2 regions of the Psychrosphaera sp. 1_MG-2023 genome follow, and region 2 is predicted to be linked to the other one. Evidence: predicted binding sites of a transcription regulator. Region 2 holds the regulator's gene; the other holds the start of a gene.
What was found. The regulator FliA, encoded in region 2, starts transcription of late flagellar genes. The targets are predictions, from matches to a motif close to CTAAAGNTNNNNNNNNNNNNGCCGATA.
Positions count from the first base shown of each region.

Region 1: the regulator FliA is predicted to act here: its motif matches at 4,073-4,099, upstream of Q4575_RS08685 (DUF3530 family protein).

Region 1 is NZ_JAUORW010000007.1:162,054-170,975, reverse strand. Features, by position in the region: gene Q4575_RS08700 (amino acid aminotransferase) at 1-1,187, shown strand, start outside; gene Q4575_RS08695 (Na+/H+ antiporter NhaC family protein) at 1,436-2,812, opposite strand; gene hemH (ferrochelatase) at 2,867-3,997, opposite strand; gene Q4575_RS08685 (DUF3530 family protein) at 4,132-5,169, shown strand; gene djlA (co-chaperone DjlA) at 5,189-6,043, opposite strand; gene lptD (LPS-assembly protein LptD) at 6,207-8,498, shown strand; gene surA (peptidylprolyl isomerase SurA) at 8,512-8,922, shown strand, end outside.
Region 2 is NZ_JAUORW010000003.1:89,586-98,507, reverse strand. Features, by position in the region: gene flhA (flagellar biosynthesis protein FlhA) at 1-1,436, shown strand, start outside; gene flhF (flagellar biosynthesis protein FlhF) at 1,464-3,053, shown strand; gene Q4575_RS03365 (MinD/ParA family protein) at 3,046-3,900, shown strand; gene Q4575_RS03360 (RNA polymerase sigma factor FliA) at 3,912-4,634, shown strand; gene cheY (chemotaxis response regulator CheY) at 4,762-5,145, shown strand; gene Q4575_RS03350 (protein phosphatase CheZ) at 5,164-5,907, shown strand; gene Q4575_RS03345 (chemotaxis protein CheA) at 5,925-8,060, shown strand; gene Q4575_RS03340 (chemotaxis response regulator protein-glutamate methylesterase) at 8,070-8,922, shown strand, end outside.

The sequences.
Region 1 (8,922 bases), on a different contig from region 2:
ATCAATTACAACCCGTTCCTACCGATCCTATTCTTGGTTTAATGGCCGAATTTAAAGCTGATCCAAACCCTAAAAAAGTTGATTTAAGCGTCGGTGTTTATAAAGACGAAGTTGGCAATACGCCAGTTTTAAAGTCAGTAAAAAAAGCAGAAGCGTTTCGTCTTGAAAACGAAACATCTAAATCGTATTTAGGTTTAGCGGGTAACGCGGATTTTAATTCACTTATTACTCAGTTGATTTTTGGTGAGCATCAAATCATTGAGTCATCACGCGTAAAGACCGCACAAACCCCTGGCGGAACAGGTTCGCTAAGAGTTGCAGCTGAATTAATCAAACGTGCAAATCCAGATGCGACCATTTGGGTAACCAACCCAACATGGGCAAACCACTTAAGCATATTCAAAGCAGCTGGTTTAAAAGTTGAAGAATTCCCATATTTTGATTTTGACACTATGGGTCTTAAATTTAACGAAACGGTTGAAACACTGAGCAAAGTTCCAGAAGGTGATGTGGTTTTATTCCATGCATGTTGCCACAATCCAAGTGGTATGGATCTTAATATCGAGCAGTGGCAAACTGTTGCTGATATCGCAAAACAGCAAAAATTCACTTTCTTAATCGACTCTGCATATCAAGGATTTGGTTCTGGTTTAGAAGAAGACGCTGCTGGTATTCGCTTATTAGCAGATCAAGTTGAGCAAATGATTGTTTGTTCTTCATGTTCTAAGAACTTTGGTTTGTACCGTGAACGTATCGGTGCAATCAGCATTGTGGGGCGTGACGCGATTAAAACAGAAATTACATTTAGCAATACATTAAATGTTATTCGCGCAATCTACTCTATGCCTCCTGCACACGGTGCTGATATTGTTGCCACTATTTTGGGCAGCCAAGATTTAACCGCATTGTGGCATCAAGAGTTAAACGAGAAACGTGAACGCATTAACGGACTTCGTAGCTTTATCGCAACGAAATTTGCTGAGAAAGGTGTCCCTGGAAACTTTGATTTCATTGCAAACCAAAATGGTATGTTCTCATTCTTAGGAATAGATAAAGCGGCCATCAACACATTAAAAACTGATTACAGCATTTATATCGTCGGTTCAAGCCGAGTGAATGTTGCCGGTGTTAACGACACCAATGCAAATTACTTAGCAGAATCACTGGCGGCTGTACTTAATAAATAAGCGCCATTATTTACTGTAAATCAAAACCGTAACATTTAATTGTTGCGGTTTTTTTTTCAAAAAAACATGCCACCATAAAGATATTCTCACGTCAGACATCTTTCTCAGCTAGCACTCAATAATTTAATAGTCGGTAATTGAGATAACCTTTAGGTGTATCAATTGGCATTGAGTAATTACCGGGAATAAAAAAGGCTCTGGATAAGAGCCTCTAAATGCAACTGACAACAAAGTCGTAAGCCTAATGACTAGCTCTCGCCGTTTTTCCAAAACAACAGAACAATAGTTACCAGTGCCAGAATAAAACAGTACCAAACGTTTGTGACAACTTCGACCGGTGAGATACCAAATGACGCGGCAGCCAAAAGTGCCTGAGCGCCATAAGGAACGATGCCCTGAGCTATGCAACTGAAGATATCAAGTAAGCTTGCACTTTGTTTAGGAGAGATCTTAGCGTCTTCAGCTAGCTGTTTCGCTGTATCACCGGTAACGATAATTGACACGGTATTGTTTGCCACGGCTAAATTGGTAATGAAAGCCAATCCACCGATTGCAAATTTATTGGCGTATTTGTTCGTTTCACTGGCAAACCGTTGCGTAAAGCTCTCTATTTTTCTGACTAAGAACCCTAAACCACCCTGCACTTTCATCAATTGGCTTAAACCACCTATTAACAACCCGAGTAAGAATATCTCCTGCATCGCACTAAAACCGGCATAAATATCTTTACCCAAATTAGCTAGCTCGTAATCAGCAAAAACTGCGCCGCTCAAAGCCGATAAAACAGTACCTAATAACAATACCGCAAATACGTTAACACCTAAAATTGCCAATACAATAATTAGGAAATAAGGTAAGGCTAAGATCCAATTTGAATCCACCTGACTCGGTAACTCTGTCACCTGTGAGTCCAACGCAAAACTATAAATAACCAAACAAATAATTGCGGCGGGTAATGCAAATCTTAGGTTTTCTTTAAATTTATCCTTCAGCTCAGCGCCCTGCGTTTTTGTTGCCGCGATAGTTGTATCAGAAATAAAACTTAAGTTATCTCCAAATATTGCGCCACCCACAACAGCGCCGGCTAAAAATGCAGGGTCAATATCTGTGGCACTAACTACACCTACGGCAATTGGCGCTACCGCACCAATTGTCCCCATACTTGTCCCCATTGCCGTTGCTATGATGGCCGATATTATAAATAACCCAGCAACGACCAGTTGACCCGGAATTAAATCAAGGCCTAAAGCGACAACGGCATCGACACCACCCGTGATCTTTGCCACCGATGAAAACGCCCCGGCAAGCAAGTAAATCAAGCACATAGTAATAACTTTATTATTCCCCATGCCCTCAATAAATGAATTCAAACTGGTTTCCAATGGCGCGACTAACAAACCATTATTTGCCTGTCTTTGACGTGTTCGGTCAAGCATTAAGGCGAGGATAATAGCCGGAATAATGGCGACAGGTGCAGGCAATTGATAAAACGCATATGCCACGCCTTGTAAATGCAATGCAATGCCTGTCCCCAAAAAGATAGCGACAAAGAAAGCTAAGGGTAATAAGGCAATTGCTGAACCTTTATCGTTATTTGACGACAGAATTGAAAGGTCATTTGTCATAATGTAATTTTCACTCGATTAGACTTATTATTATGTATTAAGAGCGCCTACTTACTAAACGCTCGTGACTGACGAAATTTGAGAAAGTTCTTCTTCTTTATCAATAACGCTTTGACGCAGGTTTGCATTAGCCTCTGCATGCGCTTCTGGCGATTGACCATCGGCTAGATCCCAACCGCTTGCATGACGTTCAATAACATTCATTATCATGTCAACATGAGACTCATCGTCATTTAAACAGGGAATATATTGAAAACGTTCACCGCCAGCGTCTTCAAAATACTCTTTGTTTTCTACTGCAATTTCTTCAAGTGTTTCCAGACAATCCACGGAAAAACCAGGGCTAAATACTTGCACTGACTTTACGCCTTTGCCTGGCAACGCTTTTAACGTACCTTCTAGATAAGGTTGCACCCATTCCGCTTTTCCAAATCGAGACTGAAAACACGTTAGCATTTCATCTTTTGTAAGTTCCAATTTTTCAGCTAACAATCTCGCTGTTTTAAAACATTGGCAAACATAGGGATCACCATTTAACCAGAACCGTTTTGGGATCCCATGAAAAGACAATACGAGCTTTTCTGCCTTGCCATGTTGCTGCCAATGCGCTTTCACTTTATTGGCCAATGCCTCAATATAATTAGGATCATCGTGATATTGGTTCACAAACCGTAATTCTGGAAACCAGCGACGCTTTGAAAACAAACGCGCTATTTCGTCAAACGTTGAGCCAGTCGTTGTCGCTGAATACTGAGGATATAAAGGTAAAACAATGAGTTTAGTCGCCCCTTTATCCAATAATGATTGCAATTTACTTTCCATATCGGGTTTGCCATAACGCATAGCAAAATCGACCACTAGGTTTGGGTGTTTTTGTGCCATACGTTTAACAACACCGCCGCAAAGACTCGCTGTGTTCGCTAATAATGGCGAGCCTTGTTCGGTCCAAATTTGTTGATATGCATGAGCGGAACGCTTTGAACGAAAAGGTAAAATAATCCCGTTTAGGATCATGTACCAAATTACCCGTGGAATTTCGACTACACGGGGATCAGACAAAAATTGCTTTAAATAAGGCTTTACAGCCGCCTTAGTTGGCGCTTCTGGCGTACCTAGATTAACAAGAAGAACGCCAATTTTGTCCCCATGTTCGTGTTTATAATTTTCTGAATTAATATACTTCATGCAACTTCACTTAAATTATCTATGTACGATAAAAGTTCGATATCGATCACCCTTATTAATATTATGCTCAAAGCGCTATAGGAATTGAAACTAAAGCCGATATTAAATAATAGAGCCAACAAGTTAACTATTTTATGCGTAAAGTAATGGCAAAAGACAGGAAAACATTTATTAAAAACAACAAAATGTCACCAATACGAACGATTGTGACATTAGTCACGACTGCGCTGGCATGTTGCCTGTTGTTTATGCAACTTGCAAACGCAGCTGAATATGTCCCGCCGATCTCTAAAGCGCGCCAGCATGCAGAAGACATTCGTCACTTTATTGCTGACGAACAAATTAAATTTTTAACCGCTGGCGACCAAGAGTTTATTGCATTATTTAAAGAACAAACCGCGGGCCTAACCAAAGGCACGGCGATCATTGTACCTGATATCGAGCAACCTATTCATAAACAAGCTGCGATCAGTGGGCTATACGACAAGCTTACAGACTATGGCTGGAACAGTTTATTACTGACAATGCCAGATGACCTTTCACAAATCATCGAAGAAGAAACAACACCTGCCACTGATGAAAACGCCACAGACACCGTGGAAGTTGGTACAGTTGATGAACCTTCAAGTTCGGAACAACAAACAGAAAGTGAGGCAGATCCAAAAACTGAGGTTGCCGAAAAAACGAATCCTAACTTACAGCTAAAATCGTTTTATATTGACCCCATTTTCACTCCCGAAGGGAGCAAAAAAATCAGTACAGAAATCCAACGTCGATTAGATGCTGCATGGCAACTTGCCGCGAGTTCACCCGGCTACTATCTTGTTATTTGTCAGGGAAAAAGCTGCGCTTGGATAACGGAAATCATCGCCCAAAATCGCCAGTTTTTGCCGGACGCATTAATTATGCTCAGTGCTTTTATGCCACAACAAAATGAAAACAAAAAATTAGCAGAAAGTGTCGCTAATAGTGATTATGCCATCTTAGATTTATATCAATATGCTGATAACAGTTGGGTTCTCGCCAATGTTGACATGCGGAAGAAATTAGCCCGGAAGTATTTTAAGGTCGATTATCGACAAAGAAAACTGCACGTTGGTACTAATTACTACGGCCAACAAAGCCGTATTCTTAAAGAAATATACGGCTTTTTATCATCCGTAGGGATGTAAACTCAAATGCAATTAAAAATTAAAACTGTCTGGCTTTTTTGATCAGATCATAGGCCGCTTGAATATCTTGCGTTTTTTGCTTCGCCAATTCCATAAGCTCAGGAGGAAGTCCTTTAGCAACAAGCTTGTCTGGGTGGTTTTGTGACATCAATCTTTTATATGCCCGCTTAATTTCTCGAGTAGAATCACGCTCACTCGCCCCGATAAGTGCGTAAGCATCTTGCAAGGAGGGAGACTCAGCCTGTCGAGATTTTTCTCGTTGTTCCGAACGACGGTCGTATTGCTTATATTTTTCCTGTTGTTTTTGCTTATACGCCTGAAATCGAACTTCAGCTTCCCACATTGAAATAAGCTGATCTAAGAACCTTTTGGTGTAGCCCAATTCTTTATTTATCTTCAACAACACATCATATTCTTTTTGCTCTAAGACTGAATCGCTATAAGCGGTTTGAACTAAGATATCGAGAAAAAACTGCTGTAGATCGCTGCGATCACCAAAATGCTGTTTAAATAATTTAAGTTTCGCATTAAGTGGAAACCCCGGCAGTTTACCTTCTCTAAACGCGTCACGCGCTTCTTCTTTTTGCGATTCAGACAAACGCATTTTCGCCATAAAATCGGATGCTGTCTGGATGTGCTCTGGTGTTACCCGACCGGTTGCCTTTGCCACATGCCCCATCACAGAAAAAGTGCTATAAAAAAAGATCGATTGTTTTGAATCGCCACTCTCTAGCCAGTTTGCAACATTTTGTTTGTTCGCCATCTTTTTAATTGCATTATCGAACAAATAACCAACATATAGGCCCACAAGCGCACCTAAAATATTGCGAGTTAAAAGGATCCCAAAAATGACCCCAGCTATTTTTCCAGTCACATTCACCTACTTTTGTACAAATCTTAATCTAATCACCCACTTTAATGGGGAAATTATATCCTAATTCAATAGGCCGCGTAGTATAGCGTAAAAAAATCGGATAGAATTCTATCTGTGTGCTTTCCCCTAAATTTTTCCATATGAGGTTACGTTGAGTCCAACCATGATTGCTAATCGCGTCAAGACAATATTACTGCGCCTAAGCAAAACGTCTTTATCGACCTTGTTACTTTATTGTTTTTCGAACAGTGCTTTGGCAGCTGTTCCACTTTGTGACATCGAAATTCCGGTGAGCGCGGAAGAAGCTCGCATAAAAAAAATTGCAAACTCGTATCAAAGCCGCTCTGAAATAATGGTCGAAAGCGATAAAGCTGAATTAATCAGAAACGAATTTACGGAGTTTCAAGGTAACGTTGTTATTTTTCAGCAACAACAAACCGTACAAGCAGACAGTGCAATTTACGACGAGCTAAAAAACCAATTTACCGCTAAAGGTAATATTAAATTGGATTCGACCTCAGCCACAGTTGAAGGCGAATCTATTTTTATTGACGATTCCAACAAAGACTTTAAGTTACTTGATGCCGAATACCAGTTTGGATTTAACTCAGGTCGCGGTAAAGCTGCAGAGTTTTCAATTGAGAATAATCAAAAACTTAAACTCGCCGATGCAACATTTACGACATGTCCGGGCGATGACCCAAGTTGGTTGTTTTCATCAAACAGCATTTATATCGATCAAAAGAAAGGCTGGGGCGAGGCTTGGAATACCACATTTCGAATAAATGATGTGCCTATTATCTACGTACCCTACGTAACATTCCCGATAACAGACCAACGTAAAACCGGTTTATTGTTCCCGGAGTTAGGTAATTCAAGTCGATATGGCGCGTACTATGCACAGCCTATTTACTTCAATATTGCCACAAACCTAGATTATACGTTCACACCTAAATACATGTCAGAGCGAGGCACACAGCTAAATAACAACTTACGGTACATGACTCAAAACAGTTATAATATTTTACAACTTGAATATTTAGATAAAGATCAAAGTGACGATAGTCTATCGCAACGTTACTTGGCACATATCCAACACGACTCCAGTTGGGACGAAAATTGGAATATGCAAATGCAATATACCAATTTGAGTGATGACAATTACATCAGCGAATTTAACAGTGACTATCATCATCAGGCGGATACGCATCTCAATAACTTCGTCAATGTAAACTATTTCAGCGAAAAATTTGATGCGAGCTTTTTATCTCAAAAAATATCTGAACTTGGCCCCCATACCTCGTCGTATGTTGTGCCAATCCAACTGCAAACTGACTGGCGTGAAAACTTGGCTATGGAAGGCGTGACCGTTAGCCTGCATAGCCAATATACCCACTTCACTCATAGTTCGTTTGATGACGATAGAATTGACCGACTGCATTTTGAACCTAAATTAAATTATAGTTATTACAGCCCTGCCTTTCAGTTTGAAACCGGTGTAAGTTTTTTATCAACAAATTACGAAATTCAAAATACAACTGCGGATACCTCAGAAGATATTTACCGTGGCATTTTTAAGTATCGCCTATTAACAGGCTTAAACTTCGAAAAACAGAGTAACTACTTTGGTAAGTCAGTGAGACAGACTTTGGAGCCAAAAATCCAATATGTATATGTTGAAGAAGAAGATCAATCTGGCATTGGCCTCTATGATTCACAGCTTTTAAAAGAAGATTATTTTGCACTATTCCGCGATAATAGATATTCAAGTATCGATCGTATATCTGCTATGAACCAAGCCACGTATGGTTTTAGTACAAGTATATTTGACGAAAAGAACACAGAGTTATTGCGATTTGGCATCGGCCAAGTACAGAAATTTGGCCAAAATAGTAATGAAGAGGGAACTAATGGCGAGTTAACCACCTCTAAACCGTCGCTTGCTATCGAGTTTTTTGGTCGGATCTCAGAACATTGGCAACTTGACGGCGGCTTCCTAATTAATCGGGACGCACAGCAAGTTGATACAGGATTTGTGGCACTCGATTATTATTTGACACAAGATCAAAATATTCAGATCAACCATCGATTTGCCAATGATGTCGCGGGCATAAAGATCAACCAAACTGGCCTTTTCACCAGTTACAAACTTAATAATCAGTGGTCGATTGCGGCAAGTTACCACTATGACTCTGAGCGCAAGGTAAACCTCGACAGCTTAGTAGGATTTGAATATCGTTCTTGTTGTTGGAGCGTGCAAATTGCAGCCCAAAGGCAGGTAAGATTAGACTTAAACAGCGAACAAGCTATAGACGATGTTGACGTAACTTACGACAACAGCATTGGCTTAAATTTTAGAATTAATGGACTCGGCGGCGAAACCAAATCAGCAATCACTAAGTTGTTTGCTGACAGCATTTTCGCTTATCGTCGCCCCTATTTGATAACAAATTAAAACGAGAATTAGAATGATAAGAAAATCGATTTTAAGCCTGACACTTCTATTTGCGATGACAAGTGTAGCGCTTAATGCAGCTCCTAAAAAAATCGATAATGTGACTGCCATAGTTAACGACAACGTTATCTTAGAAGGTGAAATTGAATCAGTAATTAACGAAGTTAAAGCGACGGCACTGAAAAGCAATCAAGAATTGCCTTCTGATCGAGCATTAAGAACACAGTCAATTGACCGCTTGATTTTAAAAAGTATTCAGTTACAACTAGCAGAAAAAATGGGCATCCAGATCAGCGATGCGCACTTAGATTCAGCTATAGCGTCAATCGCTGCTGAACAAAAAATTACTGTGGAAAACCTACGAAAAATTGTAACTGATTCAGGTCAAAGTTATGAGCGTTACCGAGAGCAGCTGCGTGAAGAA
Region 2 (8,922 bases):
GTTTGTTTATCGGCATGATCCAACACGACTTGTTGTTTGGTGAAGCAGTAGAGATTTATACCATTCTAACCATCGGTGATGGTCTGGTTGCACAGATTCCAGGACTGTTATTATCAATTGGCACGGCGATTGTAGTTACTCGACAAAACACTGAAGAAGCGATGGGATCTCAGGTTACATCGCAGCTTGGCGGCGAAAAAGTTTTATACGTTGCTGGTGGTTTATTGGTTGCGATGGGGTTAGTGCCAGGTATGCCACACTTAACGTTTTTAGGATTTGGTGCGATTTTACTTGGCGCAGCTTATATCACTAATAAACGGGCGGCGGAAGCGGTATTAGAAGCGAAAAAAGAAGCTGTTAAAGCGCCGGCTCGTGATCCTGTTGAAGCGGCTGAGAACAAAGACGTAAGTTGGGACGATGTTGCCCATGTCGATACCATAGGTTTAGAAGTTGGTTACCGTTTGATCCCTCTTGTTGATAAAACCCAAGGCGGTGAATTGCTGTCACGTATAAAAGGTGTGCGCCGTAAACTTAGCCAAGAGCTTGGCTTCTTAGTGCCAGCGGTTCACATCCGTGACAATTTAGATTTAGATCCAAATGTATATCGTATTACCCTGATGGGGGTAACAATAGGTGAAGCTGAAATTCGACATGATCGCGAGTTAGCAATTAACCCAGGCCAAGTGTTTGGCAAGGTCGATGGTATCGAAACAATAGACCCTGCATTCGGTTTAGAGGCCGTTTGGATAGAAGCTAAAAATCGAGATAAAGCACAGTCATTAGGTTATACGGTTGTTGACCCAGCTACTGTGGTTGCAACGCATATAAGCCAATTGTTAACTAATAACGCAGCGCAGCTTCTTGGTCATGAAGAAACGCAAAATCTTCTTGAAATGATTGGTAAAAATTATCCAAAACTAGTCGATGGTGTAGTGCCAGAAATGATGAGTTTGTCGGTACTTACAAAAGTTCTGCAAAATTTATTAAATGAAAGTGTGCCAATTCGAGATATTCGTTCTATTTTACAAACCCTTGTTGAGTATGCTCCAAAAAGCCAAGACCCCGATGTGTTAACGGCTGCGTGTCGTATCGCACTTCGTAGATTCATCGTCCAAGACACCGCTGGTTCGGTGGCAGAAATACCCGTCATAACTTTAGCGCCAGAGCTGGAACAGATGTTGCAACAGTCTATGCAGTCGACTGGAAACGAAGGCGCTGGTATTGAACCAGGACTTGCTGAACGTATGCAAACGTCACTTGCAGAAGCACATAAGAATCAAGAATTACAGGGTGAACCTTCGATTCTTCTTACGTCAGGCATGTTACGCAGTGTGTTGTCTCGTTTCCTAAAACACAGTGTCCCTGGTTTGGTAATTCTGTCGTATCAAGAAATACCAGAAGAGAAACAAATTAAAATTGTCAGTTCGGTTGGTTAGTTGTCAGAACTTTGACGGAGATTTAGAATGAAAATAAAACGTTATTATGCAAAAGATATGAGAACAGCACTAGCTCAAGTAAAAGAAGAGTTAGGTGTAGACGCAGTCATCATGTCAAACAAAAAGACGGCAACAGGTATAGAGCTTGTTGCAGCGGTAGATTCTGATGCAGAATTAACAACTAAACCTTCTACACAACCGGTAAGTGAAGCCGAAACGCAGCAATCGGTATCAAATCAACGAGTGAACAACCAACAAATGGCCGGTGCTAGTGGATCAATTCAAGCACTGATGAATAAGCCAGAAGGTGCACAAACGCAAAGTCAGCCTGCAACTAATGTGGCCAGCTCGTTAGACGAATTATTAAAGCGTCAAAGCAACTTTAGTAAGCCTGCTCAAGCGACTGTTGCTCCTCGTCAGTCACAGCCTGTTCAAGCTTTACAAGAAAATGAAAATCCAGTCGGGACTATGACCCAGGCACTATCACAACAAGCAGAATCAGAATTTGAACAATGGTTATCTAAAGCCCGAGATAAAGTTGCCGAAGAGTCAGCACCTTCTCAGGTTGATTTTAACTCGCTAAATAATGATATTGGTTATGACTCAAATACAAATGAAGCGCACCAAGCACAGTTAGATGGTGATGATTTGTCTGATCCACACTCGGCTCCAGTTTCTGCTTCTATTAGTGAGTTGGCGACATTAAAGGCCGAGATGAACTCAATTAAGCAATTATTAGAACATCAAGTCTCAAATTTAATGTGGCAAGACGTCAATCGTCGTCAACCTGTAAAAGCGATGTTAACTAGCAAATTAAAAGAAATGGGTTTATCAGTTAAAGTCGCAGAGCATTTAACGCATTTTATTGGCGAAGACACTAAACACTCTGATGTTTGGCCTAAAATGTTAGCGTTGTTAACTGAACAACTTGATACAACAGATAACGAAATTATCAAACGTGGTGGAGTCTATGCATTGGTCGGTCCAACTGGCGTTGGTAAAACTACGACAATAGCTAAGTTAGCGGCTCGTTATGCACAAATGTATGGTGCCGACAAAGTTGGCTTAATTACGACTGATAGCTTTCGTATCGGCGCACTTGAACAATTGGCAACTTATGCCAAAATATTAGGGTGCCCGCTTAAACAAGCAAAAGATGTTGAAGAGTTGTCTGAAGCCATTTATCAGCTAAGAAACAAAAAGTTAGTTTTGATCGATACAGCTGGCATGAGTCAACGTGACATTAAATTGACAGAAAGATTAAATTATTTGTTAACGCGATCACGTGTTAACATTAAAAATTATTTAGTTTTATCAGCCACTTCACAAATGAGTGTATTGCAAGAAAGCGTACAACATTTTAAAACAATTCCACTTTCGGGTTGTATATTTACAAAAATAGACGAATCTTTAAGTTTGGGAGAGTTAATGAGTGTTGCAATTCATAATAGGTTGCCAATTGGTTATTTAACCAACGGTCAACGCGTCCCAGAGGACATTAGAGTTGCAAATTCAGGAAAAATTGTGCAAAAAGCTAATCAATTGTTTGAATTAAAGCAAAAAGTAACTAACGAAAATAATAAGGTAGTGCCAAAAGCAGTAGGCATGTATGATTAAAGCAAGTTCATCTGACCAGGCTAGTGGCTTAAGAAATATGTCTTTAGCAAATAAAACCAAAGTAATCGCTGTTACAGGCGGAAAGGGTGGCGTTGGCAAAACAAGTGTTTCGCTAAATACCGCTATAGCCCTAGCTCAAATCGGGCAAAAAGTGTTAGTGCTAGACGCTGACCTAGGCTTAGCTAACTGTGATGTTATGCTAGGTTTACGTGTCGAAAAAAACTTATCACATGTCATCTCCGGTGAAGCTGAACTTGACGATATTTTAGTTGAAGGGCCGTACGGCATTAAAATAGTACCGGCAACTTCAGGTACTGTAGATATGGTCGACCTTTCTCCTACCCAGCATGCCGGACTTATCCGAGCTTTCAGTGAAATGCGAACACCAGTGGATATTTTTATTGTTGATACTGCGGCAGGCATTTCAGACATGGTATTGTCCTTTTCACGCGCATCCCAAGAATTATTAGTTGTTGTCTGTGATGAGCCAACGTCAATTACTGACGCCTATGCACTCATCAAAATTCTTAATCGTGACCATGGTGTCAATCGATTTAAAGTCGTGGCGAACATGGTTCGTTCGATGAAAGAAGGCCAGGACCTATATAAAAAATTATCTTTAGTGACGGACCGATTTTTAGACGTCACACTCGAGTTAACTGCGATAATTCCATTTGACGACAATTTAAGAAAAGCGGTTCGACGCCAGCGGGCAATTGTGGACGCTTTCCCAAGATCGCCATCGTCTGTCGCATTTAAAACTTTAGCTGCCAAAATAAATAACTGGCCGACGCCGACAAACGCGACTGGTAATTTAGAATTTTTTCTAGAGCAGTTAGTAAATTAAGAGGCGCTCGTTTGAACAACAAAGTTGCCGCAGCCTACGAGGCTAAAGAACAATCGCTCACTAGCCTTGTAAACAAACATGGGGTGTTAGTGAAACGAATTGCCCACCATTTGGCTGCGCGATTGCCCGACAGTGTCCAAGTTGATGATCTCATCCAAGCAGGTATGATTGGTCTTATTGAAGCATCAAAGAATTTTGATGGGTCAAAAGGGGCGAGTTTTGAAACCTATGCTGGCATAAGAATTCGAGGCTCCATGTTGGATGAAATTCGACGTGGCGACTGGACTCCCCGCTCTGTACACCGTAATACCCGATTAGTTGCCAATAAAATATCAGCGTTAGAAGCTGAACTTGGACGCGACGTTAAAGATGTAGAAGTCGCTGCTGCATTGGATATATCACTTGCCCAATACCACCAAATGTTAAAAGAGACGAGCGCAGGCCGTGTCCTCGATTTGGACAGCTTAGGTGTAGCGGAAGATGTGGTGACAAAACATACTGACGGTTCGGACGATGTCTATGACGGTGTCGAAGTAAACAATTTTAAATCATCAATGATAAAGGCAATTAAGTCATTGCCCGAGCGAGAGGGACTAATTCTTTCGCTATATTATGATGATGAGCTAAACTTACGTGAAATTGGTAACGTTTTGAACGTGAGTGAATCGAGAGTTAGCCAGATCCATAGCCAAGCTATGGTGCGGCTTCGAGCTCGATTAAAGGAATGGTTATAATAAAACTTGTAACTTCCTAATTTTTATTAATAATATTTATTTACGTTAATCATGTATTTTCAAGCCGGTACGAACTACTATAAGTGAAACTGGATTGGGAACTAACAAAACCTCACTGGAGGACGCTTTGGATAAGAATATGAAAATTCTGGTTGTTGACGACTTCTCAACAATGAGAAGAATCATCAAGAACCTATTGAGAGATTTGGGCTTTACCAATGTTTCAGAGGCAGATGACGGAAGTACTGCATTACCAATGTTGCAAAATGGTGACTTTGATTTTGTTGTTACGGACTGGAACATGCCAGGTATGCAAGGGATTGATTTATTACGTGAGATTCGTAAAGACGAAAGCCTAAAACATATGCCTGTCATGATGGTAACTGCAGAAGCTAAAAAAGAACAAATTGTTGCCGCCGCTCAAGCGGGTGTTAATGGCTACATTGTTAAGCCATTTACTGCAGCGACGTTGAAGGGCAAATTAGAAAAAATATTCGAGCGCTTAGAATAATCTAACTAGGAGTACACTATGTCTTTAGAGACTGCTCCGCAGATTAGCCTTGAAGAGGCTAAAGCCTTAGTAGCTGCGCTAGAGTCGGGTGACAATACAACAGCAAACACCATTTTAATGGGCATTGCTGCACCTGAGCAAAAAGAATTATTTGCAGAAGTTGGAAAACTCACACGTCAATTACATGATTCGCTTTCTAGTTTTCAATTAGATCCGAAAATTGCAAATTTGGCGACAGATGATATCCCTGATGCAAAAGAACGATTAAGTTACGTCATGAGTTTGACGGAACAGGCTGCCAATAAAACAATGGACGCCGTTGACGCTAGCTTGCCGTTAGCTGACAAAATTAATAGCGATATTTCCAGTTTAAAACCTGAGTGGGATAAATTAATGCAGCGCCAACTTGAGTTGGGCGAATTTAAAACCTTATGTTTTTCAGTGAATGAGTTTATGGAGACTGCAGAAAAAGACGCAGCCCAAATTCATCTTTATATGACTGAAATCATGATGGCTCAAGACTTTCAGGATTTAACTGGTCAGGTAATCAAACGTGTTATCGAGTTAGTCAAAGAAGTTGAAGATAGTTTAATTCACTTACTGACAGTATTTGGTGAACCTAGTAGAGAATCTATTAATGAAGTTAAGGCTGCTGTCGATAACAATGGTGTAGAAGGTCCAATCATCGATGCTGAAACACGTGAAGACGCTGTTTCGAATCAAGATGAAGTTGACGACCTATTATCTAGTTTAGGCTTTTAAGTTAGGGGAGCTGCCGAATGGCGTTGGAAGTGGATCAAGAGATATTACAAGATTTCTTAATAGAAGCTGCAGAAATCTTAGAATTACTATCAGAAGAGCTAGTTGAACTGGAAAATGACCCAGAAAACGCTGGTCTCTTGAATTCCATTTTCCGTGGATTTCATACCGTCAAAGGTGGCGCTGGCTTTTTAGCGTTAACGCATTTGGTGGACGCGTGTCATGGTGCAGAAAATGTTTTCGACATTCTGAGGACTGGCAAACGGAGCGTAACACCTGAATTGATGGATGTTATTCTCCAAGCGCTCGACACCGTCAACGAAATGTTTGCTCAAGTTCAAGCCGGTGAAGACCCAACTCCTGCTGATCCACAACTGTTAGAACGTCTACATCGTTATAGTCATCCGGAGGCCGAAGTAGTTGAAACGGTTGCAGATGTCGAACCAGACGTTAATTTGACTGGCGGCGATATAGATGAAATATCAGAAGACGAATTTGAAGCATTATTAGACGAACTCCATGGTAAGCCGGCCGCAACAGCGACGCCAGCACCTGCTTCTCCCACGTCGTCAGCAATTGCTAGTAGTGGTGATGACTTTTCAGACGATGAATTTGAAGCATTATTAGATGAATTACATGGAAAAGGGTCGTTTGAAACATCAAAATCTTCGGCTGGTAATGCTGCACCAACGGCTCCAGCACAACCTGTCTCGTTTTCAAATGAAAGTGATGAGATAAGTGATGACGAATTTGAATCTTTGTTAGACGAATTACATGGCAAAGGCGCGTCACCAACAGTAAGTAAACCAAAAGCTCAGGCACCAAAACCACCCGAACCGCCAGCGCCAAAAGCGACGCCAGCACCGGCACCAAAACCGCCTGTAGCGGCTAAACCCGCTCCTGCTAAAGCTGCGCCGGCTAAGTCACCTAAACCTGGTGAGAAAAAGGCACCACCACCACCGGCAGCTGAAACAACTGTTCGTGTTGACACTAAACGCCTTGACGAAATTATGAATATGGTTGGTGAACTTGTCTTAGTCCGTAACCGGTTGGTGAGCTTAGGGGTTAATTTAGGATCTGATGAAGCGATGACCAAAGCAATATCTAATTTAGATGTTGTAACTGGAGACCTGCAAGGCGCGGTAATGAAAACGCGTATGCAACCGATTAAAAAGGTATTTGGTCGATTCCCTCGGGTTGTTCGAGATTTGGCTCGAAGTTTAAATAAAGAAATTGTATTGGAATTACTCGGTGAAGAAACCGATTTAGATAAAAATTTAGTAGAAGCTCTAGCGGATCCGCTAGTGCATTTAGTTAGAAATTCCGTAGACCACGGCATTGAAATGCCGGACGAACGTGAAAACGCTGGTAAGAGCCGAGTCGGTACAGTTCGTTTATCGGCGTCACAGGAAGGCGATCATATCTTGTTAGTCATCGAAGATGACGGTAAAGGAATGGACCCTGAAAAGCTTAAAGATATAGCCGTAAATAAAGGCGTTCTCGATGCGGATGCTGCAGCTCGATTGTCAGACACTGAAGCATATAATTTAATATTTGCTCCGGGCTTCTCAACGAAAGAAGAAATATCAGACATCTCTGGTCGTGGCGTTGGTATGGATGTGGTTAAAACCAAAATCACTCAGCTTAACGGCTCTGTCGATATCCAGTCTGAATTAGGCGTTGGCACTACACTAGAAATTAAAGTACCACTGACACTAGCAATTCTTCCAACCTTAATGGTTGTTGTTGGTGAGTTGATATTTGCATTGCCGCTATCAACGGTAAATGAAATTATTCATCTGGATTTAACAAAGACAAATATAGTTGACGGCCAGCAGACTGTTATCGTTAGAGAAAAAGCGATCCCACTATTTTATTTAGAAGACTGGTTGATCAAAGGCAATAACCCAGCTGACCGAGTTGTTGGTAAAGGCCATGTAGTTGTTATTCAAGTTGGTGTACAACAAGTTGGTTTTGTTGTGGACTCATTAATCGGACAAGAAGAAGTTGTCATTAAACCATTGGACGCTATGTTGCAAGGAACTCCGGGAATGGCAGGGGCGACGATTACATCGGATGGTGGTATCGCGCTTATATTTGATGTACCGAACTTGTTAAAACATTATGCTAAACGGTCTAACTTAAGGTTTAAGTAGTATTTAAAAATGACAATAAAGGTATTGGTTGTAGATGACTCTGCGTTTTTTCGACGTAGAGTAACAGAAATCTTGAACTCGCACCCTGACTTACAAGTTATTGGGGATGCAGCTGATGGGCAAGCGGCAATTGAACAAACCGCAAAGTTACGTCCAGATGTGATCACGATGGATATCGAAATGCCTGTCATGGATGGCATTACAGCCGTCAAAAAAATAATGGCAGTGACACCTACGCCTATTATTATGTTTTCATCTTTAACACACGATGGGGCCACTGCAACGTTAGATGCACTTGAAGCTGGTGCCCTTGATTTTCTTCCGAAAAAATTTGAAGACATAGCAAAAGATAAAAAAGAAGGAACCGCTTTACTGCAGGAGCGAGTTAAAGCATTAGGCGCGAAATCCAGTATATTAGCTCGACGTCGTCCAATTCGTTCTGAAGTGTCAGAACGAGCAATAGTTAAACCAGCGACCTCTACTTCAACAATATCTTCGCGACTGGGTAGCAGCCTGCAAAGTTCATCAACTCGAAGAACAACTGAAACGAGTCAAGCGGCACCTCAACGGCAGGCAACGTCGGCGATTCGAAACTCGTCTGGAAAGTCATATAAATTATTAGCGATTGGTACGTCAACAGGCGGACCCGTTGCGTTGCAAAAAGTACTTACAACATTACCTGCAAACTTTAACGTCCCGATTATTCTTGTTCAACACATGCCAGCAGCTTTTACCCCAGCGTTTGCCTCTCGTTTAAATACGTTATGCAATATTTCGGTAAAAGAAGCAGTTAATGGCGAGCCATTAAGACCAGGTGTGGCATATTTAGCACCAGGCGGTAAGCAAATGTTGATTGAAGGTC